2 regions of the Loigolactobacillus coryniformis subsp. coryniformis KCTC 3167 genome follow, and region 1 is predicted to be linked to the other one. Evidence: riboswitches for the same ligand, from Rfam matches in the RefSeq annotation. Region 1 holds a riboswitch; the other holds the start of a gene.
The links. Region 1 has a riboswitch for preQ1 ahead of LC20001_RS06580 (QueT transporter family protein). Riboswitches for the same ligand answer to the same signal wherever they lie in the genome.
Positions count from the first base shown of each region.

Region 1 (11,842 bases):
AATTGCTGACCAAAGCAGCATTCCGCTAAACCGACCGCTAAGCCACCTTCCGCTAGATCATGCGCACCACTAACGAGACCTGCCCGAATCGCTTGCTGAACCAATTGTTGATGGGCAATTTCCGTGGCTAGATCAAAATCAAATAACGCGCCACTAATATTCCCAGTCAGCATTTTTTGTAATTCACTGCCATTAAAATCAGAATGAGTTTGGCCGACTAAGAAAATCACGTCCCCCGCTTGCTTGAAATCTTGGGTCGTGATCAAAGCAAGGTCTGTGATCAAACCAACCATGCCGACCATCGGCGTTGGGTAGATCGCTGTGCCGTTAGATTCGTTGTACAACGACACGTTACCAGAGATCACCGGCGTTGCTAAAGCTTTGCAGGCCGTGCTCATCCCTTTAGTGGCTTGTGCCAATTCATAAAAACTTTCCGGTTCTTCGGGACTACCGAAATTAAGACAGTCGGTGATACCCAGCGGAACACCGCCACTAGCCACAATATTGCGCGCCGCCTCGCAAACCGCAATTTGGCCGCCGATTTCTGGATTTAAATATAAGTAGCGTCCGTTACCGTCAGTAGTCATTGCCAAAGCTTTACGCCCACCGCGAATTCTAATTACGGCGGCATCCGAGCCTGGTGCCACGACAGTATTGGTTTTAACTTGAGTATCGTAACTGCGATAAATGGCTTGCTTGGAAGCCAGCGTTGGTTGTTGCAACAGCTTTGTCAAAACGGCTGTTGCGCTGGTGAACTGGGGCTGATACTGTTGTGGGTCAGCCGTCAATAACCGTGCAGGGATTCGTTGCGGCCGCTGATAAACTGGCGCCTCATCGACTAACGCTTTGATCGGTACGTCAGCCACTTTTTCACCATGAGCATACAACTGATATTGTTTAGCTGCCGTCACTTCACCGATCTGTACCGCATCCAGTTCATAGCGGGCAAACACTGCTTCGACCACCGCCCCTTGATCTTTAGCAACACAGAGCAACATCCGCTCTTGCGATTCCGACAACATTAATTCATAAGGAATCATACCCGTTTCCCGCTGCGGCACCGCATCTAAATTCAAAGTCATGCCGTAGTCCGCTTTGGCACCCATTTCGGCTGAAGATGAGACCAAGCCAGCAGCGCCCATATCTTGAATGCCGACGACTGCTTCCGGGTGTTCGCGGATCAATTCCAAACAAGCGTCCATTAATCGCTTTTCCATAAAGGGATCGCCAACTTGAACCGCGGAACGATCAGCTTCAACCGCATCATTAAATTCCGCCGAAGCAAAAATTGCCCCTTGAATGCCGTCGCGGCCAGTTTTAGCGCCAACGTAATAAATCAAGTTACTGGCGCCGGCGGCTTGACCTTTTTGCTGCATCGTGGTGTCCAACAACCCAACGCACATTGCGTTCATAACTGGATTGGCCGCATAAGCATCATCAAACGCCAACTCACCGCCAACCGTCGGAATGCCGATACAATTACCATAACCGCCAATACCTGCGACAGTTTCCTGTAGTAAAAAGCGGGTATGCGCATCAGTTAATTCGCCAAAACGCAGACTGTCTAGCAGCGCGATCGGCTGTGCGCCCATTGAAAAAATATCGCGAATAATACCGCCAACACCAGTCGCTGCCCCCTGATAAGGTTCAACGGCTGTGGGGTGGTTATGACTTTCAGCTTTAAAAACCACTGCCTGACCGTCACCAATATCGATGATGCCAGCACCTTCACCGGGGCCCTGCAAAATCCGTTGCCCACTAGTCGGAAATTGTTTCAGTAACGGTTTAGAATTTTTATAGGCACAATGTTCACTCCACATTGCCGCAAACAAGCCAGTTTCAGTGAAATTAGGCAAACGGCCGAGCAATTCTTGGATCCGTTGATATTCAGCACTGGTCAAGCCCCATTGTTCGTATAACCCGCTAGCTTCAATTGCTGTCGCTGTTTGCTCGATCATGCTGGCACCACCTTTTTCGTTAATGTTTGCAACATACTTTGAAAAACACCGCGGCCGTCTTCGCTACCTAAAAGTGCCTCCACCGCCCGTTCGGGATGGGGCATCATGCCTAAAACATTGCCGGCGCGATTGGTGATACCGGCAATATCAGCGACACTGCCATTAGGATTGTCCTGATAAGTAAACACAATTTGCTGGTGTGCTTTGAGCGCCGCCAACGTTGCCGCATCACAGTAGTAATTACCTTCACCGTGAGCAATCGGTAAAGTGATCGGCTGTTGCGGCTGGTAAGCGTTGGTGAAGCTGGTTTGATTGTTGACAACGGTTAAAGCCGCCGGTTGACAGATAAAGTTGGCGCTGTGATTTTGCTGCAAAACGCCTGGCAATAAGCCAGCTTCGGTCAAAATCTGGAAGCCATTGCAGATACCGATCACTAGCCCGCCAGCAGCGGCAAACTCACGCACCGCAGTCATGATTGGGGCAAAACGGGCGATCGCCCCACCACGCAGATAGTCGCCATACGAAAAACCACCAGGTAACAAAACTGCCGCATAATCAGTTAGATCGACGGTTCGATAATCGACTAAAACGGCCTGTTGCTGAAAGACATCGCGTAAAGCGGCTACTAAGTCTTGATCACAATTTGAGCCCGGAAATTGAACCACGGCAAACTTCATTTTTAGCAAGCCTCCAATTCGTAACGATAGCTTTCCATATTCACATTAGCTAGTAACTTTTGACACATCTGTTCCACCGCGGCCGCTGCTTTTTCTTTCGATGTAGCTAAAACTAATTCAAAATATTTACCACAAGTCAGTTGTTGCAATTCAGAAAAATCCAATTGGTGCAAAGCGGTTTTAACTGCTTCGGCCTGAGGATCGAGGATCGAATCTTTATAGGTCACATAAACTTTAGCGCGATACATGAGCCACCTCCGAGTTTTGCAAACGCGTCAACACTTCTTGATAAACCGTGGTCAAATCACCCGTGTGTTTGCGGAAAACGTCCTTATCCAACGAGGCTTGCGTTGTCGCATCGACTAGCCGACACGAATCCGGTGAAATTTCATCTGCCAACACCAATTGACCCTCTAAATAACCGACTTCGATCTTAAAATCAACTAAGGTCAACTCAGCTTGCGCAAACCGCGCTTGCAACAACTGATTGATTCGCAAAGCTAATTGTTTAATCGCAGCTAGTTCATCAGCGGTCGCGATACCTAAAACTTCGGCTTGCGCATCATTCATGAAAGGATCGTCCAGCTGATCCGATTTGTAAAAGAACTCAATCAGCGGCTTAGTTAGCGGCTGTAAATAGTCGGTGGCAAACTTGCGTTGGAAGCTACCAGAAGCCAGATTGCGGACAACGACTTCCAAGGGGATCATTTTAACGGGATGGATCAATTGTTCTGTCGCCGAAACTTGGCGAATAAAATCAGTCGGAATCTGATTGGCCATTAAGTAATCAAAAATTAAACAGTCGATCTGGTTGTTCAGCGCACCTTTAGCAGTAATTTGTTCCTTGCGTTTGCCATTAAGTGCAGTGGCTTGATCTAAGTATTCGACCCACAAAACGGTTGGGTCATCGGTAGTATAAAGTCGTTTGGCCTTGCCGGTTTTCAATTCTTTAAGTTTGCGCATTATTGATCCTCCCAAATATTTTCTTGTTCTAACTGAGCCTGTGTCGCCGCTGGATCATCAGTCAAAATAGTGATGTGGCCCATTTTACGTTGGTAACGGCTTTCTGCTTTACCATAGTCATGGAGATACCACTGCGGCCGTTGTAACCAGCGTTGCCGCGCTGGCTGTAACTGTTGGCCGAGTATGTTGACCATCACCGCTGGTCGCTGTTGGGTGATCGCGGGGATCGGCAGTCCGCAAATACTACGAATATGGGCGGCAAATTGTGATAAATTACAAGCCTCAATGCTAAAATGGCCAGAATTATGCGGTCGTGGCGCCAATTCATTAACCAACAAACGACCATTCGGCAATAAGAAAAATTCGATGCCTAAGACGCCGTACAATTCCAACCCCTGGGCAATTTTAGTGGCGATCGCAACGACTTCAGCCTTAATTGCCGCTGAAACCGGCGCTGGAGCGATCGTTTCATGAAGAATATGCTGATGATGGCTATTTTCGACCACTGGAAATGTGCGCACTTGCTGATCACGATCACGGGTGACCATAATGGCTAATTCTTTGGTAAATGCTTGGCGCCGTTCTAGAATACACTCTCCTGGCAAGAGATCAGTCGCCAAATTGGCCAGCGTATTCACGTCATGCTGCCCATGACCGTCGTAACCACCGGTAGCAGTTTTCAAAATACTGGGCACGCCCACGGTTTGACAAGCTGCCTTTAATTCAGTTGGTGTCGTCACCGCTGCAAACTCAGTCACCGGCACCCCCAGCGATTTAAGAAAGTTTTTCTCCGTCAGTCGATTGCGGGTGATCGCCAACAAATGCGTCCCCTGTGGCAATTCAGCATATTGCTTAGCGGCCTTTAAACTAGCCAGATCAACATTTTCAAATTCATAAGTTAACACATCAGCCCGTTTGGCTAACGCCAGCATGGCTGGTTGATCACGATAGTCGGCAGTGATTTGAAAATCAGCCACCTGAGCCGCAGGACAATCCGGGGTTGGGTCGAGCACACCAACTTTGTAACCCATGCTCTTGGCGGCTAACGTCATCATCTGCCCTAATTGACCGCCGCCGACAATACCGATCGTGGCCGGTGGTAATAATTGCTTAATCAAGTTGCGCCTCACTTTCAATCGCCTTTTGGGTCTGCGCCGCTCGGTAATCTAGTAGCCGCTGTTGCAACTGATCATCTTGCAACGCCAGCATGCTAGCCGCCTGCAACGCCGCATTTTTAGCGCCAGCCACGCCGATCGCCATCGTTGCCACCGGCACACCGGCAGGCATTTGCACGATCGACAATAAGGAATCCAGCCCGTGCAGCGCATGACTTTCAATCGGGACACCGATCACCGGCCGCACGGTATTCGCCGCCAGCATCCCCGGTAAATGTGCGGCACCACCAGCACCAGCGATGATTATATCGATGCCCCGGGTCACCGCCTGCTGACCGAAGTCTTGCAGCTGTGCCGGCATACGATGTGCCGAAATCACGTGCTTACTAAACGGAATCTGCAACTCATTTAAAATAGTGGCGGACGCCTGCATTGTCGGCCAATCTGAAACTGAACCCATCACGATCGCAACTTGCTTCACAAAAATGACCTCCCTATTTCACAATTCCATAATTAAGGTGAATACATCAACCTTTATAAACCGTACATTGAGTATACAAGCATCCATAATCATTCGTCAATACTATAAACGTATATTTTTAATATTTTTATTATAATTGTTCGTGTTTGACACACAGCTTTAATCTATGATCGTGATAAAATACGCCTTATCATTAAAGACCGCTAAAATAACAAAAGGCCCAACCACAAATGTGATTGGACCTAATTCATTCTCTATTTTAATGACAATTTAATCGTTTGCGCAACCGTTTTTGAAACACCGATTTCACGTAATTCAGGGATAGTTGCATTCTTTAATTTATTTAATGAACCAAAATGACGTAGTAATTTTGTTCGTGTTTTTGGACCAACGCCGGGAATTTGATCAAGCTGTGAACTCAAGGAATGCTTGCCCCGTAATTGGCGGTGGAAGGTAATTGCAAAGCGATGGACTTCATCTTGGATGCGTTGCAGTAAATAGAAGCCTTCGCTTTTTGGATCAAGATCAAGCTTTTTATAATCTGGACCATACATTAAGTCAGCAGTCTTATGGTGATTATTCTTGACCATCCCGGCAACGGGAATGTTTAGTCCTAATTCGTCTTCCAAAACTTCCTTAGCCGCGTGCACCTGAATCTCGCCACCATCCATTAAAATCAAGTCAGGCAGCGGCTGTTCTTCCTTCAACAACCGAATATAACGGCGGCGGATAACTTCTTGAGTGTTAGCCGCTTCATTAGCGCCATCGCCGGCTTTAATTTTATATTTCCGATATTCATTTTTGGCGGGCTCCCCATCGATATAGCAAACCATCGCCGAAACTGGGTCCGTTCCTTGAATATTGGAATGATCAAACGCTTCGATTCGGTGGGCGGATGTGATCTGCAACGCATCAACTAATTCCTGCACCGCGCCAACCGTATGCGAATTATCCAATTCCATTAACCGGAATTTTTCTTCTAAAACCAAACGGCTATTTTTATTCGCCATCAGCATCAATGCCCGTTTTTCACCACGTTGCGGCGTGCGGATCGGCACTTGCAAAATATCGGCTAACACTTTTTGGTTGACGCCTTTGGGAACTAGGATCTCCCGCGGCAACACGTTATTTTTGCGCTTATAGAATTGGAGAATAAAACTTTCCAACTCTTCTTCTGGCGTATTAACACACGGAAATAGCCGCTTTTCCCGCTTGATCAGCCGGGCTTGGCGGATAAAGAAGATCTGCACCGACAACCAGCCTTTATCCATATAATAGCCAAAGATATCCCGTGGCGTATGGTCATTAGAGATGATCTTTTGTTTTTCAACGGTGGCCTCAATATAGCGTAATTGGTCGCGTAATTCGGCGGCACGTTCAAAATGTAGATCAGCGGCGGCAGCCTGCATTTTTTCCCGTAACTCCCGCTTAACATCACTCACTTGCCCATTTAAAAAGCGCTTGATCTTACGGATCTGCGCGTCATACTCACTTTTGGGCACCTCGCGGAAGCACGCGCCTAAACATTGGCCCATATGATAATACAAGCAAGGCCGTTTCTGCCGCCCATTACAACGCCGCAGCGGGTATACTTTTTGTAAAAAATGTAGTGTCTCCTCAGCAGCATAAACGTTGGGGTACGGGCCAAAATAGTAGCCGCCGTCTTTTTTAACGTCACCCGTGATCAGCATGCGGAGATCACGTTCGTTAGTGATCTTAATATATGGGTAGCCGGTGCCCTTTTTTAACTTGATATTAAAATGTGGCTGGTGCTTTTGAATCAGCGTGATTTCCAACAAAAAAGCTTCTTTATCGGTTGAAGTAATAATCGTTTCAAAATCACGGATCTCAGAGACTAACCGCGCCGTTTTGCCTTCATGACTGCTCTTAAAGTAAGAACGGACCCGGTTTTTTAAATTTTTAGCCTTGCCGACATAAATAATCTTGCCGTCGCGATTTTTCATCAAATAACAGCCCGGCAGCGGCGGCAGTAGAGCTAGTTTGTGTTCTATATGTTCTGTTGCCACACCAAACAACCTTTCTTAAATAAGCAAAAATTAATCAACGTACACATGTTCGCTGTTATATTTTAACGCGTCCGGCCGGAAAAGCAAGCGTCTAGCTTAAGACAACGCAAAAAGCTGGCCGCAGCCAGCTTTTGTTATTATGCTTCTAGAATTTTTGCCAAGAAATCTTGGGTCCGTTCATTTTGTGGGTGTTCGAAAATTTGTTCTGGTGTCCCTTTTTCAGCAAAGACACCGCCATCCATGAACCACACTTCATCGGCGACGTTTTTAGCGAAGCCCATTTCATGAGTGACCACGACCATGGTCATGCCTTGGTTAGCTAAATCCTGCATAACTTTCAACACTTCGCCGACCATTTCTGGATCAAGCGCAGAGGTTGGTTCGTCAAACAACATCACATCTGGGTTCATTGCCAACGCCCGGGCAATCGCCACCCGCTGCTGCTGTCCACCGGATAAACTAGCCGGATAATTGTCCGCTTTATCAGCCAAACCGACTTGATCCAATAGCTTAATCGCTAATTTCTGGGCGTCAGCGTCAGTCATTTTTTTAACTTTAACTGGGGCCAACTTAACATTTTCCACGACAGTCATATTGGAGAATAGATTGAAGCTCTGGAACACCATCCCCATTTTCTCCCGTAATTGGTTGATCTGGCCTTCATTTAATGAAGTTAAATCAGAATTTTCGAACAAAATTTTACCACTAGTTGGTTGTTCCAACATATTTAAGCAGCGTAAGAACGTACTTTTACCGCCACCAGATGGGCCGATGACACAGATCACTTGGCCTTTTTCAACCTTACCGTTTAAATCTTTTAAAACTTCGGTGTCGCCAAATTTTTTATTGATATTTTCAATCGCAATCATTTCTTCAGGCATCGTGCTTCATCTTCCTCTCATAGTGGTTCAATACTTTCGACAAACTAAAGGTTAGAACGAAATAGATGATCATCGCAACTACGATCGGGATAACCCCTTTATAAGTCGCGGTCTGCACAGCTTTTAATTGATAGATCAAATCGGTAACCCCAATGATCGACACGATCGAACTTTCCTTAATCAAGGAAACAAATTCATTACCCAATGCTGGCCAAATGTTCTTCAAAGCTTGTGGGAAAACGACGCTTTGGAAAGTTTGTTGCCGGCTCAAGCCTAAGCTCCGTGCCGCCTCGGTTTGACCCTTAGCCACTGAATTGATCCCGCCACGAATGATTTCCGCGACGTAGGCAGCAGAGTTCAAAGAAACGGCAATGATACCAGCGATCAACGCCGGAATATTGATAAACAAACCAATGCCAAAGTAAACGAACATTACTTGAATCATCAACGGTGTGCCCCGAACGAATTCGATGTAGGCAACCCCTAAACCATGGATCAACTTCATCTTGCTCAAACGCATCAAAGCGAAGAGAATCCCAAGTAAAATACCAAAGAAGACACTGACAACGGTGATCAGTAAAGTATACTCGACCCCTTTTACGAAGTAACCTGCGTAATGCCACATGCTAGTGTTCTTCGTGTTGGTCTTCATAAACGTCCCAGCATGCTTCAAATAAGTCTTCGTTAAGTTCTTTTGATTGATCTCGTCAACCGACTTATTGACGGCATTGACTAATGAAGTTGACCCCTTCTTAAAGCCAATCGCCGTGTTATTTTCACCGCTACCAAGACTGAATTTACCATCGATCATTGCTAAATCAGGATCATTATCCACATAAGCTTGAGCCGACGGTTCTTCCATGATCACACCTTCGACTTTATGACTCTTCAACGCCAAAATTAAATCGCTGATTTTAGCCAAGCCTTTGACCGTCGAACCTTTGATTTGTTTCTTACCTAAATTATACTGGATACTCCCAGTCTGTGCGCCAACGGCTTTGTTGCGGAAAGAATCTTTATTCTTGTATAACCCTTTATCCGCCTTATTAATGATGATCGATTGGCCACCTTTATAGTAGACCTTGGAAAAATCAACACTCTTTTGCCGTGCCGGCGTTGGTGACATCCCGGAAATAACCATATCGACCTTATTGGTTTCCAAAGCGACCAATAAAGAATCAAAATCCATTTGTTTGATCACTAATTTAACGCCTAAATCTTTGGCGATTTTCTTAGCGATATCCACGTCCATCCCGACAACACAATCTTTACCGCCACGATTGACTAAGAATTCATACGGTGGATAGTCAGGACTTGTCCCCATGACCAACGTCCCTTTTTCCTTAACCCGTGCCAACGAATCATCCGTCGTCGCCGTTGCGGCATGTGACGGTTGCGCAAATCCGCCGAGCAACGCCACACTAACTGTGACGACTAACATTAACCAGCTCATTATTTTCTTCATGTGCTTGCCTACCTATCTAATCTACATTTTTGCGAAATTTTTCGCGGTACCCCAACATACTGACCGCTAAAAAACTCACACTTGATATTCAATAGGTCGATTATACCTGCTAATGATTTTTTATGCAAGTATTTTCGATAAATAATTACATTTATGCATAAATTCAATCGACTATTCAATTAAAAAGCACTCGATCAAACTAAAAGTAGCGTACAAAAACCTATGGTAAGCTAAATTCGTCATTAACCGGTTAAGTTAAACAAATATGCAGGCATTGCTACCAATATACAAAAAGCGCTTACTATAAGCAAAAAAATAACCTGCTCAAATAAATAATTAACGCCTAAACTTAAACAAAAGCGCAATAACTTTAGGTTTTGCTTAAGCTGGAAAAAGGCTAACACTTATCTGAGCAAAGTTGCCACTTTTCTGCTAAAATAGGTACCAAGTAAAGAAAGGATGATGGCAATGGGACTTACCATGAAACAAGACAACACGCTAAACGAATTATTCGATAAATTCGCCTTGGATCCAAAAAAGCCTGTTGAAAAACCAGTTGCAAAAAAACCTAAAGAAGCTAAAGTCACAAAAAAAGACGCATCAAAAAAATAAAACCAACTCAACTCAAGTCAGCGCTGACTTGAGTTTTTTTCTGGCAAAATTTCCCCATAGCGGCTGAGTTTGTTATACTTAATGCTGCAAGTCTGACAATTTGTCAGTGGTGGTTCGTGACCATCCCACCGAAAAAAACTAGGAGGCTATTTATAATGGAAAAAACTAGGATCAAAACCAGTTCACTGACTAAGATTGGCGTGATCGCCGCGCTTTATATTGCAATCACCATGTTGGTGGCACCATGGAGCTTTGGCGCGACTCAGCTACGTTTTTCGGAAATGCTGAATCATTTGGCTATTTTTAACAAACGCTACATCTGGGCGTTAACCATTGGCTGCGCGATCGTCAATTTATTTTCACCCTTGGGGATCATCGATATCATCTTTGGGACTTTAGGCACACTGGTCATGACGACCGTTAGCTACTATCTTAGTCGGCGCTTAAAAAGTGTCGCGGCTAAATTAACCACTAGTACAATTATTTGTACCATCGCGATGTGGAGCGTCGCCTTAGAGTTACACCTCGTCAGCAAAGCCCCTTTTTGGCCAACTTACTTTAGCGTCGCTTTCGGTGAATTGATCTCGTTAATCATCGGCGCAATTTTATTTTATATTTTAGTTAAGCGGATCGACCTAACCGCCTAATTTCCGGGTCGCGTTTACAAGTTAGCGTAATTCGCTAACGCCTAATCTTAATTGTAAAATAGGAGGGATTTAATATGTCTTTTAATGAAGTTTTACCCTTATTAGCAGCTGGCAAAAAAGTCATTCGTAGTGGCTGGGAAGGTAGTGAACAGTACATCTTTCTAGTTAACGATGCAACTTATCATGGTGAAGCAATCAATCCTTACTTTTTGATCAAAACCGACGAAGTACCTAGCTTGTCAATGTTTCAACCAACTAGCTGCGACCTACTCGCCACCGACTGGCAAGTGGTCGAATAATGGCAACCTATCCCGAATTAGCTCACCAGCACGCTTTGATCACTGGTGTGGCTTCTGGTATCGGTCATGCCCAAGCAACGGCTTTTTTAGCTCAAGGTGTCCTTGTCTTCGGTATTGATCGCCAAAGCAATGCTTCGATTGAACAACTGACGCAACAATACCCGCAGCAATTCTTTTTTGAGCAAGTAGATGTTCGCGATGCCGCAGCGATCCAAGCCAGTGTTAGTCATGCGCTGGAACAATTAGATCATATCGACTTGCTGCTGAATACTGCTGGCGTTTTGGACGCCTACGCCCCACTATTAGCGACCACATTAGCTAGTTGGCAAAACATTTTAGCTACTAATCTCACCAGTCAATTTTTGTTTGCTCAAGCGTTATTACCGCAAATGTTGGCCCAAAAACATGGTGTGATCATCAATATGGCTTCGATCGCTGGCTTAGTCGCTGGTGGTGGCGGCGTGGCTTACACGACGGCTAAACATGGTGTGATTGGTCTGACCAAACAAATCGATTATGATTATGCCGCCAAGGGCATCCGTGCTAATTGTATCGCCCCTGGCGCGATCGATACACCAATGAACGCAGCCGACTTCCAAGATGATGCCAAAATGGCGCGCCAAGTGGCGGCCGCAACACCAGCCCAACGATGGGCGCAACCCGAAGAAGTCGCCGCTTTAAGCTTGTTTCTAGCTAGCCCTGCCGCTGACTACATTC
Region 1 covers NZ_CP017713.1:1,330,931-1,342,772, reverse strand. Annotated here, with positions in the region: gene purL (phosphoribosylformylglycinamidine synthase subunit PurL) at 1-1,958, opposite strand, end outside; gene purQ (phosphoribosylformylglycinamidine synthase subunit PurQ) at 1,955-2,635, opposite strand; gene purS (phosphoribosylformylglycinamidine synthase subunit PurS) at 2,638-2,883, opposite strand; gene purC (phosphoribosylaminoimidazolesuccinocarboxamide synthase) at 2,870-3,598, opposite strand; gene purK (5-(carboxyamino)imidazole ribonucleotide synthase) at 3,598-4,716, opposite strand; gene purE (5-(carboxyamino)imidazole ribonucleotide mutase) at 4,709-5,194, opposite strand; gene uvrC (excinuclease ABC subunit UvrC) at 5,449-7,221, opposite strand; gene LC20001_RS06590 (amino acid ABC transporter ATP-binding protein) at 7,359-8,090, opposite strand; gene LC20001_RS06585 (ABC transporter substrate-binding protein/permease) at 8,095-9,567, opposite strand; gene LC20001_RS14385 (SPJ_0845 family protein) at 10,036-10,179, shown strand; PreQ1 riboswitch class I at 10,283-10,327, shown strand; gene LC20001_RS06580 (QueT transporter family protein) at 10,335-10,826, shown strand; gene LC20001_RS06575 (DUF2829 domain-containing protein) at 10,901-11,125, shown strand; gene LC20001_RS06570 (3-oxoacyl-ACP reductase) at 11,125-11,842, shown strand, end outside.

Region 2 (11,842 bases), 1.1 Mb from region 1:
AATATTCGCTAGCGGCGGCCATATCTTGCGGCGCGTATTCGCGGCCGGCAACGTAATTGAACGTGGTTTGATCTGGCTTGATGATGCCTGATTTAGCGCCACCTTCGATCACCATGTTGCAGATAGTCATGCGCTCTTCCATCGACATACGGTCGATCGTGTCACCATAAAATTCGATCGCGTAGCCAGTCCCAAAATCGACACCGTTTTGTGCGATCAATGCCATGATCAGATCTTTAGCGTAAACGCCTTGTGGTAATTTACCAGTAACGTGAATGCCCATCGTTTTAGGCTTGGATTGCCAAATCGTTTGGGTGGCAAAAACGTGTTCAACTTCAGAAGTACCAATACCAAAGGCAATCGAACCGAAGGCACCGTGTGTCGAGGTATGTGAATCACCACAAACCACAACTTGTCCTGGCTGTGTCAGCCCTAATTGCGGACTGATCGCATGAATGATCCCCTGCTGCCGGTCACCTAACGCCGCTAACCGAACGCCAAATTCTTCACAATTTTTTCTTAGGGTATCCATTTGCTTGCGGGAGATCACATCTTTAACGTTGAAAATATCTTCGGTCGGTACGTTGTGGTCCATCGTGGCGAAAGTTCGCTCAGGACGCCGCACGGTTCGATTATTTTCCCGTAGACCTTCAAAAGCCTGAGGCGATGTTACTTCGTGCACAAGGTGTAGATCAACATAGATTAGTTGCGGTTGGCCCGCTTCTCCCGTAATCACATGTTTATCCCAAATTTTATCAAACATTGTTTGTGCCATTAGTACATCGCTTCTTTCGTTGTAATTTGTTCAATAATTGCGTTGGTCATTGACGTTGTGGTGGCAGTGCCGCCTAGATCTGGCGTCATGATTCCCGCTGCTAAGGTTGCCGCCACGGCTTGGGCAATTTTGTCGGCAGTCGCATTGGCTTGAAAACTGTTGCGCAACATTAACATGATCGAGTTGATCATGGATAGCGGATCGGCTTTGCCAGTACCGGCGATATCTGGTGCGGAACCATGAATCGGTTCGTATAGACTTGGACCGCTGATACCACGGCTTTCTGATGGAATCGTCCCCAGCGAACCGGTAATTGTTGCCGCTTCGTCACTCAGAATATCGCCAAATAAATTTTCAGTGATGATCACATCAAAATGGGTCGGCTGCTGCAAAATTTTCATTGCGGCAGCATCAACGTACTCGTAATCGACGGTTACAGTTGGATAATCGGGTGCAACTTGTGCGGCAATTTGGCGCCACAGCTTGCTAGTCGCTAAAACGTTAGCCTTATCAACGACGGTGACGTGATTGCGCCGTGTTTGGGCTAATTCAAAGCCCGCACGGAGGATACGCTCGATTTCACTGGCTTGATAGACCATGGTATCAATAGCGTGATCGGCAGCTAATTCACGCGGTTCGCCGAAATAAATGCCACTAGTCAGCTCGCGTACGATCACAAAATCGGTGCCGCTGACAATGTCGGCCTTTAATGGTGAACGCGGCACTAAGGCAGGTAATACCTGGGTGGGCCGGATATTGGCGAATAAGCCTAATGCCTTACGGATCGCCAATAACCCAGCTTCAGGTCGTTGCGTCGCGTTATCCCATTTTGGCCCGCCAATTGCGGCCAGTAAAATGGCATCGGCGGCCTGCGCACCCTTTAATGTCGCTGCCGGCAGCGGTTCGCCAGTTGCGTCGATTGCAGCACCACCAAACGGATAAGTTTTTAGCTGATAGTCAAAATTCGTTGCTGCAGCAGCGGCTTTTAATACTGCTAAGCCAGCCTGCATAATTTCTGGTCCAATATAGTCACCAGGTAATACTGCAATTGTTGCGCTCATGCCGAGATCACGTCCTTTTTATATTCTTGCATCATTTCATGTAATTCTGCGTCGGAAACTAACTTGGTTTGATCAGCGATTGCTTTGAAGCGTGGAAAAAGGATCCGCATATCGCCACGGTCAACGTTGTAGCCGATGTGATTTAATTTATCCATCACCGCGTGGCTGCCAGATAACTTGCCTAATGGTAAAGCCGTTGCTGGCATGCCAACAGTTTCTGGTGTCAAAATTTCGTAAGTCTGTGGGTTCTTCAAGAAGCCATCTTGGTGAATGCCGGATTCGATTGCAAAGCAGTTGACGCCGGTAACGGGCTGGTTGTTAGCCACCGCCATATCAGAGAAGCGGCTGACCATTTCACTGGTTTCTTTGGTGTATTCTAGCTTGATATTATCTTCGCATTGGTAATAATCGTGGCGTACGTAAAAGTTGGCTGCTACTTGTTCTAACGCAACGTTGCCAGCGTGTTCGCCAATACCATTGACGGTCCCTTCAACCCGCGTCGCCCCATTTTCGATAGCGGCTAATGTATTTGCAGTGGCCATCCCTAAATCATTGTGGCAATGGGAGGAAAATGTAATGTCGTCAAAGTTACTGATATGCTGGCGTAAATACTGGAATAAATGCGCAAATTCAGCCGGGTTAGTGTAACCAACCGTATCGGGAATGTTGATCACGGTAGCGCCAGCATCGATTGCGGTCTGAACTGCTTCCGCTAAGAAGTCAAGCTCTGTTCGTGTCGCATCTTCTGGTGAAAATTGAACGATATCGAAAAACTTTTTAGCATAAGTCACATGTTCAGTAATACTGGCGATGACTTCTTCCTTGGTCATATGTAGCTTATCTTCACGATGGATCGGGCTAGTAGCGATAAAAACGTGGATCTGTTTGATCCGCGCATTTTTCGTCGCTTGAACGCAGGCATCGATATCAGCCTTTTTACAACGCGCCAAACCAGTGATCATTGTGTGGGTCACCGCTTCGGAAACAGCTTTACACGCCGCAAAATCTTCCGGTGAAGCAATCGGGAAGCCTGCTTCAATAACATCAACGCCCCACTTTTCTAATTGTTTTGCAATCGTTACTTTTTGTTCAATACTAAAATTAACGCCGATCGTCTGTTCACCATCACGTAAGGTTGTGTCGAAGAATTGAATTTTTTTCATTTTTAATACGCTCCTCATTTTAGGTTTGATTTCATAAACGTGTTTGAAAAAGCAGCTTCCTGCGCCTAGCTACGTAAGTCAAACGCATCACTGCGTGCTGCTTATTGTCTTACTAAACTAGTGCTCAGAAGCTAAGCGCTTTTTCAAACACTCTCAGCAAAAAAATTAGCACCCTATCTCGGTTAAGAAATAGGGTGCTAAGCTAAATTGCTGCCTTGCGTTGAGCCCTACTTCTCTAAAACGAATAGGACTCAACACTTATATGTGTAGAGTCCTGTCTAGAGGAGGAGGGCAAAGAATAAGGAGTTGTTCGATTGATTATTTAATTGTTTCGTCATAACGATCAACTCCCTTTCAAATTGTTTTTAGTAAATTGATTTGCTTGATTTGATGTCCTTATCCTAACAATTTATTTTTTTAATGTCAACACTAATTTTAATTTAATTTTCATCTTTAACTCATCACCTACTCATGATATGCTAAATATTTCAAATGCATAAAAGTTATACACTGGAGTGAAAAAAGTACCCAGCAATATGGTATGATTTGGGTAGCGCTTGAATAACTTTACATTAAAGCAATCAAAAAACAACTAATGAATCATCAACGTCGGGCACAGACATCATTGCCTAGCTAATAAATTAACTTTAATTGTGAAATAGGGCCATGTTTCTTGCGGTGACCGAAACGGGTTGAGTTGAGGAAACGCAGTTGCGGACTGTGCAACTACGCTCCTTAATCTTTGCCACAAGAATGGTCACCGCATGCGACTTAGACTTGCCGTATTTTGGCGTAGTCTAATCGACATCGGGAAGTCAAAACTGTTTAGCAAATAAGTTCTAATAATGAATATCTGCCAAACAATATATTTAAAAACGAGTAACAGTGTAACATCTAAAATTTATTAGTGTATTTGGCTAATAAATTAACCTTAATTGTGAAATAGGAGAATTGAATATGGAAACACTTTATCGTAGTACGCGGGATGCAGCCGCCAAAGCAGTTACTGCTTCGCAAGCAATTTTACAAGGACTCACCCCTGATGGTGGCCTCTACGTCCCAGTTGAAATGCCACAACTAAACTTAGATTTTGCAAAATTAAGCACCGCTTCTTATCAAGAAGTTGCCTATACTGTCATGCAGGCTTTTTTCAGCGATTTTACGGAAGAGGAGCTGCGCGATTGTATCAACCAAGCTTATGATAAAAAATTCGACACGCCGGCGATCGCGCCGTTGCGCCAATCTCAGGACGGCTATTTTCTAGAATTGTTTCATGGGCCAACCATTGCTTTTAAAGATATGGCGTTATCGCTGCTGCCTTACTTGATGACCACTGCTGCTAAGAAAAATCACGTCGATAAGGATATTGTGATCCTTACCGCAACTTCCGGCGACACAGGTAAAGCGGCGATGGCCGGCTTTGCGGATGTTCCGGGAACGAAAATCATCGTGTTCTATCCACGTGATGGGGTCAGCCCAATTCAGAAACAACAAATGATTACGCAAACTGGTGAAAACACGGCGGTAGTTGCGTTGACCGGTAATTTCGACCAGGCGCAAACGCAAGTCAAAGCTATCTTCAATGATCAAGCGTTCCGTCAAGAATTGGCGCGCAATCATTATCAATTCTCATCAGCTAATTCGATCAATATCGGCCGCTTAGTGCCACAAATCGCTTATTATATTTATACTTACGCTCAGTTATTGAATCAAAAGGCGATCAACTTAGGCGACAAGATCAATATCAGTGTACCAACTGGTAATTTTGGTAATATTTTAGCAGCTTACTACGCAAAATTGTTGGGCTTACCAGTTAATAAACTGATCTGTGCCTCTAACCGCAATAACGTTTTGACTGACTTCTTCCATACTGGTAGTTATAACCGCAATCGTGAATTTTATGTCACCTCATCACCATCGATGGATATTTTAGTCTCCAGCAACTTAGAACGGTTATTGTTCCGCCTGACCGGCCATAATAGTGGCGAAACCAAGCGTTTGATGGATACACTGAGTACCAGTGGGCATTATGAGATCAACGAAGCAATGCGCGCTGAACTCAATGACTTTTACGCCGGGTATGCCGACGAAGCTGCCACCACTAAAGAGATCAATCGGATTTTTCGGGAAAATCAATATACGATCGACCCACACACAGCGGTTGCTTCCGCCGTTGCCCGCCAGTATCGTGCTGAAACTGGTGACAAAACATTGACCGTTACCGTTTCGACTGCTAGTCCGTTTAAATTTCCGAATACCGTGCTCGCTGCCTTAGCTGGTGAGCGCGAATCTACTGACGGTATTTTAGCCGATCAGCGCTTGGCCGATTTCATTAATTTACCGCTACCAAATGCAGTCAGCGAATTGATTGGCGCACCAGTTTTACACAAACGTGAAACCACGCCAGAACAAATGCGCAGTATCATCGCCGATATCTTAAAATTACACGCTTAACAAAACTAGAGCAGTCGTGCCCCCCTAACTCAGGTGGTACGGCTGCTTTTCTTTATCTTTACTTAAGCCCTTAAGTCTTTTCTAAGCAAATCGCTACAAATTGATCACACTTTTTTAGGGTTACTTTAAGCCAGTGTCGATAAACTGTATTTATCAACTAAAGCAAGTCAGGTTTTAATTTGACGTACTTTACCACAAAATAGACGCAACAGCTATTCGCGGTTTTCACTAAGAAACGATCAATTTAAATAAAGGGATGAACAATTATGATTCTTGATTACGATAAAAAAATGTGCAACATTATCACTGCTCAATTAGTCAGCGTAACCTATCCGCAGATCGTCGCTAAGGCAGAAAACGGTGAGCTTTTAACCATTAAGACTTCCAAAAAACAGCGTGAGGACCCGTTATTCTGGGCCGCGCTTAAAAACATATTGTCCGCTGGCTTGTGGATTCCTGTGGGCCGCCACTTCCACCAACTACTGTCCTTTGATTGGATGGTACCAGGTGCAGCGACCGTTTAGTGAAGGGAGATGTTAGCTATGTTGAGAACACTTGGAATCATTGTCGTAGCCCTGCTCACTCCTATTCTACTTGGCCAAGCCAGTGTACTCTGGATCAACCGCCAATCCAAAAATTCATCACTATTCCATAACAAAGAACCGGCGAAACCCAATGCTAAAGAAAATCATTGAACAATATGATTCAAGCGACCTGTTAGCTAGTAACTATCACGGTCACTTATATACATAAAAAGGCACTAGTAAATGGCAACAGATCGTCATTTTACTAGTGTCTTTTTGATATATCAGATTATGCAGTTGGTTGTTCATCATTAGCTGTTTGTTTTTGTGTCTTTAACTGCACCAAATCATTATAAAATGCCGCATACGTTGCTGACTGATAAGGTGCGATCCACAAGAACCCAATACCTAAGGTGAGTACTCCCAAAATATCCCAGCCTAGGAAACTCAGCATTAAAATAAAGTAATCCATTTTATGTCCATACATTAACTCGCGACTGCGCGTGATCGCTGCCAGTGGTGTTGCCGGCTTGCTTCCGGCCAATCGCTCATCTTGATAAATAAGGTACGCTTGACTGTAAGCAAAGGCCTTGATGATTCCAGGAATTAGAAACAGCAGCGACCATAACGTGGTATAAACATAGATCCCAATCGCCAAAACTAGTAGCGGCACAAACCAGCCAGCGTCAAAAGTGAAAAAAGGATCCCGAAATGGTCTAATTTTACGCTGTGGATCACGTAGCCAACGTAAGTACGTCAGCGAAACCCCCACTGCCGCTAAAGTCGCAACGATTCGGCTTAACACTTGGAATAACCACGCCAATATACTGACATCATCCCGCAACATACCTGTCCAAACAATCACAAACCACAAAATAAACGTCAAAATATTTGGTATTAAATTTAGTAAAATTGCGGTGCCCCAATGACCACGCAATAAAGCTTTTGCCTCAGCCTTTAATTCGGCTCGAGTTTTCGTCATGTTTTTCGCTCCTCGTTTTATATTCTCAGCAAGAAACCCAAGCCTGCAATTTCTTTTTAATGTCTAGAATATCGCTGACACATAAAATAATTTCTAAACACACTTTACAGTATAACTGAAAAATTAAATTGGGGGAAATAGTCAGTGTCTGCAGATTGTTATGGGCTACATAAACAATTGACCTCTGTTACCGCTAATGGTCCTGATAGGAATGTTTTACGGCGCACATGTTCTTCACTGCTTTTAGTTAGCCAATATCTTTCGACCATAGGTAGCTGCGTTTAACGCACAGCCCAAACGTGGTTAGTAGTCGCGCTGCTGGTACTTGTTACAACTAAATTAAACTGCCTACCTAGTAGGTATTTCCATGAAAACTGCGTATAATAAAGTATAACTACTCAAAAGGAAGGTGTTACTTTCATGAAAATGAGCAAACGAACTGCCGCCGAATTAGTGGCCCCCATGTTAGTGGCTTCAAGTGTCTTCGGCGCTAGTTTGCGGCTGTTCAACTATGCGTTCAAGCGCGTCGATTATGTGCCAGAAACTTCGGCTGAAAAGCAAAAATATGCCGATGCTTACTGGCAATATATGGACTGGTACAAACAGGTAAACAAGGCAACCTGGCAGCTGCACCCAAATGATGCTGCCAATCATTTAGTTGCCCATTTCATTCCGGCTGAAAATAGTAAGCGTGTCGTTGTCATTTCTCACGGTTACAAAGGCAACGGTTCAACGATGGCGAACTATGCGCAAATGTTTCATCAACTCGGCTTCAACGTCTTGTTGCCGGATAATCGCAGCCATGGCAGCAGTGCTGGTGAATATATCAACTTCGGCTGGCTCGACCGCGTTGACTACTTAGATTGGTTACAAATGATCATCGAAAAAGTTGGCCCCGAGGCAGAGATCGTCTTATTTGGTGCCAGCATGGGTGGGGCCACGGTGGAAATGATGAGTGGCGAAAAGCTGCCTACCCAAGTTAAAGCCTTGATCGCCGACAGTGGCTACTCCAGTATTGAAGCCGAATTAGCTTATTTACTGAAAAAGCAATTTCATTTACCAAAATATCCGTTTGTTCCCTTGGTTAGCCTAATCAACAAACGACGCTTAGGCTACTATCTAAACGCCGTTCAATCGACGACCCAATTGAAAAAGAATCACTTGCCGATTTTCTTCATCCATGGTGATCACGATAGTTTTGTCCCTAGCGAGATGGCCTTCGATAATTACAGCGCCACCCAAGGTCCCCGCGAATTATGGTTAGTCAAAGATGCGACCCACGTTGAAAGTTTCTGGATCGATCCAGCACGGTATCAACGTCATATTGTTGCTTTTCTAAAAAAATATTTACCTGAGCGCAAATAAAAAGCCGGCTAAGCGATTTAATGCTTAGTCGACTTTTATTTTAGTGATGCACTGCTAGTCGTGTCGTTACCACGCGGTAAACGGCGGCAACAAAAGCAACACCGATCACACGGTCCAAGTAATCCGTACCAACTTGAACGATGAAGACGGCGGCCGTTTTGCCCAGGCCTAAACCAGCTAAAAGTTGAACCAGTAAGCTGGAGCCCGATGAAGTGATACCGTTAAAAAGTAACACGGTGATCAGTGTGCTGATCAAGGTGCCAGGTAATGAAATCGCCAGTGCGCGCCACCAAACATTTTTGGCTTGTGCTTGTGGCCGATAACGATAAACCAACCCAGCGGTCAAGCCGACGATCAGTTGCACCGGTAAGTAATATAGCGAGAATAGATCGGTGGTCAAACCAGTAACTAAGCTACCCGTTAAGCCGACCAACATCCCAGCCCACGGTCCTAGACATGCGGCCGCTAAAATCGTACCCAACGTATCTAAATATACTGGTAACCGCAGCAACAACGCCAAGTTGCCGCCAACTAGATTCAAAGCCACACACAATGCCAAGAAAACTAGCACCCGTGGTTTCATTTTTCGTGCCATCATTCAGCCTCCGTATAATGTAATTGTCGTAAAATAACACTTAATTCAGGTTCCTGTGCACTTATAACCCGATTCAAGAACAATTGCCAAAAACGAAAAGCTGCGACTTCAGTTAATACTAAACTGTTGGTCGGTCGCTGCCAAAAATTAGCGGTGTCACTGATAGTTTGCCCCAGCGCAATGCCGTCCGTGACTACAGTGGTGTAACTGCTAAAACCGCAACACAAACTAGGATTGATCGCATAGGCTACGGCCAATGGATCATTGATCACGCAACCGATGACTTTTTCTTGCTGCCAATGAAAATCAAAATAAAATTGGGTGATCTGGGCGATAAAACCGCCGACTTTTGGATCTACCCGCTGCGCATAGGCCAACAAACTAGGTGTGAGCACTATTTTACGCGTTACGTCTAAACCGATCATTTTGATCGGCACCGGCATGGTCGCATAAACTTGCTGGGCCGCATCCGGGTCACACCAATAATTATATTCAGCCACTGGTGAACAATTGCCCGGACTGTGAAAGCTGCCACCCATTGACACAAACTCAGCCACATGTTGCCAAGCAGTTAGATCCTGCTGCAACGCCAACGCAATATTGGTCAGTGGGCCTAACGCGATCACAGTCACATCATGATTTGCCTGTAACGTGTGATTCAGGAAACTAACTGCACCCATGTGCGGCCGCACTTCAGTGACGTTGGCTAGCGCCGATTCGCCTAGTCCATCCATACCATGGGTGTCTTGCGCGCTAACATAGTCGCGCTTTAGTGGTTGCGTAGCGCCCATGTAAACGGGAATATCCAAACGTTGCGCCCGCTGCAAGATTTTCAGCGCATTTTCAGCACCGAGACCAGTGGGCACATTACCACAAACAATCGTGATCCCAATAACATCGAATTCCGGTGACGCCAACGCTAACATCAGCGCCAAACTATCATCGATGCCAGGATCACAGTCAATAATAACTTTTTTCGCATTCATTCTCCAACCTCTTTCTTCAATTGAGATACTTGGTTTTTTATCCTGGGAAGTTCACGAACCAGACCAGACTGACGCCTGTTTTTATAAATGCACAGTTTTAGTATACAAGTTAGCCGTAGCTTTGCCTAGCGCAGGTTGCCCCAAACAAAACTTTAAAAATAAACTATAAAAAACATATTTACGTTTGCCAACCACTTAAAACTGCTAAACTAAGTCTATTTAGAAGGGATCAAATTAATGCTCACACAGTTTATGGCGGCATTTTTAGCTATCTGTTTGCCGCTGATCGGCTATCTATTTTTACTACCTTTTTTATTCGTATTGGTGCTTACTTACCTCAATCGCAACTCTAAACAGATGTTAGTCAATCAATTCGGCCTGCAAGCCCAAGTTTATTTAGGCGGTCTAGGCATTGTTTTGCATGAAACTAGCCATCTGCTAACAGCGTTACTTTTTCACCATAAAATTATCGATTATAGATTATTAGTGCTACCCTGGCACCTCAATGCAAATTCGACCGAGCAAGCGCTTGGTTACGTCAAACACGCTGCAACTAAAAGATTTTGGCCTACAATGGGTAATTTATTTATCGGTATCGCGCCTATTTTCGGTTGCACCGCAGCGATGTACCTTAGCACCTACCTGTTATTACCAGTGACTTATCAGCGTCTAGAAACTTTTGTCACTAATCCCAGCGGCGACGCATTGCAATGGCTACTAGGTAGCTTTTCGCTTAGTTCGTTACCCTTACTGCTGATTTGGTTAGCGTTAATAACCAATATCACTTTAGGCGGTTTTGATTTAAGCCCAGCCGATTTCAAAAACTCAGCCACTGGCGTATTAACGACGCTGCTGTTAGTACTGGTCATTAGTGGTTTGATTGCGATTTTAGGTTTAAGCGACACCGCGGCCAAGCTGATCGAACATGCTGGCTTAATGATCGTCAGTTGGTTGATCATGTCTGTGATCATTAGCCTATTGCTAAATGGCCTACTACGAGTATTACGGCTGGTACATTAGCTGCTCCAACTAAAAAGTGCTGTGAACGTGTTAAACCACTAAAATGGTTTGACGTTCACAGCATTTTTTTGGTTACAGTTGACCATATTTTGATAAACTTCAATTTCTCGTTCCACATGAAACAAATTCTATCAAAAAAATCAACCCATTTAGGTGTAAATTTGTTCCCAAATTGCAAGAACAAATTAGCCACACGATAAATCCTATTAAATCAGTATTTTCATTAATATTCATATTTTATGGACTTAACTTAACCGGCGGAAGCAGCGGAGAAAAGCTCTTTGGGTGTTTGATAGCCAGTTTGCCGGCGCGGTAAATTGTTTAGCTTTGACTCAACTGCTTGGATATCATGAGGACCCAAAATATCCATGGATAGACCCTTGGGTACATCGCGGCGGATCATTCGATTATGCGCTTCGTTAGTCCCACGCTCAGAGGAACGATATGGATGGGCATAATAAAGGTCAGCGACACCGGTAAGTACAGCGCCAACTTCCGAGAACTCAGCGCCATTATCGGCAGTAACTGACTTCATGATTGATCCGTATTCTTGACAGATCTTGGCCAGCTCATAGTTGACTGAATCGGCATCACGACCATCGATCAAACGTAGAATTTGGCAGCGGGATTGACGCTCGATCAGCGTTAAGATCACACTCTCTTGACCGTTGCGCTTGCCCACCACGGTGTCCAATTCGAAATGGCCGAACTCTTGGCGCTGGTCGATACTTTTAGGCCGTTCATCAATACTCCGTCCGGCCAGACGCTTGTGCTTGATCGAGTGATGATGTTTAGCACGGTGGCGCGTTTTTTCGAGTAGATCAAGATTACGGACTTCAAGTAACTGGGCATCAATATAGTGGTATAGCGTCTTGGTCGAGACCATCTCCTCAGGTTGATATAAGCCTTCAAGTTTG
Region 2 covers NZ_CP017713.1:233,405-245,246, reverse strand. Annotated here, with positions in the region: gene leuC (3-isopropylmalate dehydratase large subunit) at 1-775, opposite strand, end outside; gene leuB (3-isopropylmalate dehydrogenase) at 775-1,836, opposite strand; gene LC20001_RS01160 (2-isopropylmalate synthase) at 1,833-2,999, opposite strand; gene thrC (threonine synthase) at 3,957-5,453, shown strand; gene LC20001_RS01150 (hypothetical protein) at 5,720-5,977, shown strand; gene LC20001_RS01145 (DUF975 family protein) at 6,267-6,959, opposite strand; gene LC20001_RS01140 (alpha/beta hydrolase) at 7,380-8,324, shown strand; gene LC20001_RS01135 (ECF transporter S component) at 8,365-8,919, opposite strand; gene LC20001_RS01130 (nucleoside hydrolase) at 8,919-9,905, opposite strand; PreQ1 riboswitch class I at 9,929-9,973, opposite strand; gene LC20001_RS01125 (hypothetical protein) at 10,143-10,925, shown strand; gene LC20001_RS01120 (IS30 family transposase) at 11,176-11,842, opposite strand, start outside.
Region 2: it holds a riboswitch for preQ1, as region 1 does, so the genes downstream of both, LC20001_RS01130 (nucleoside hydrolase) here and LC20001_RS06580 (QueT transporter family protein) in region 1, are expected to answer to the same signal.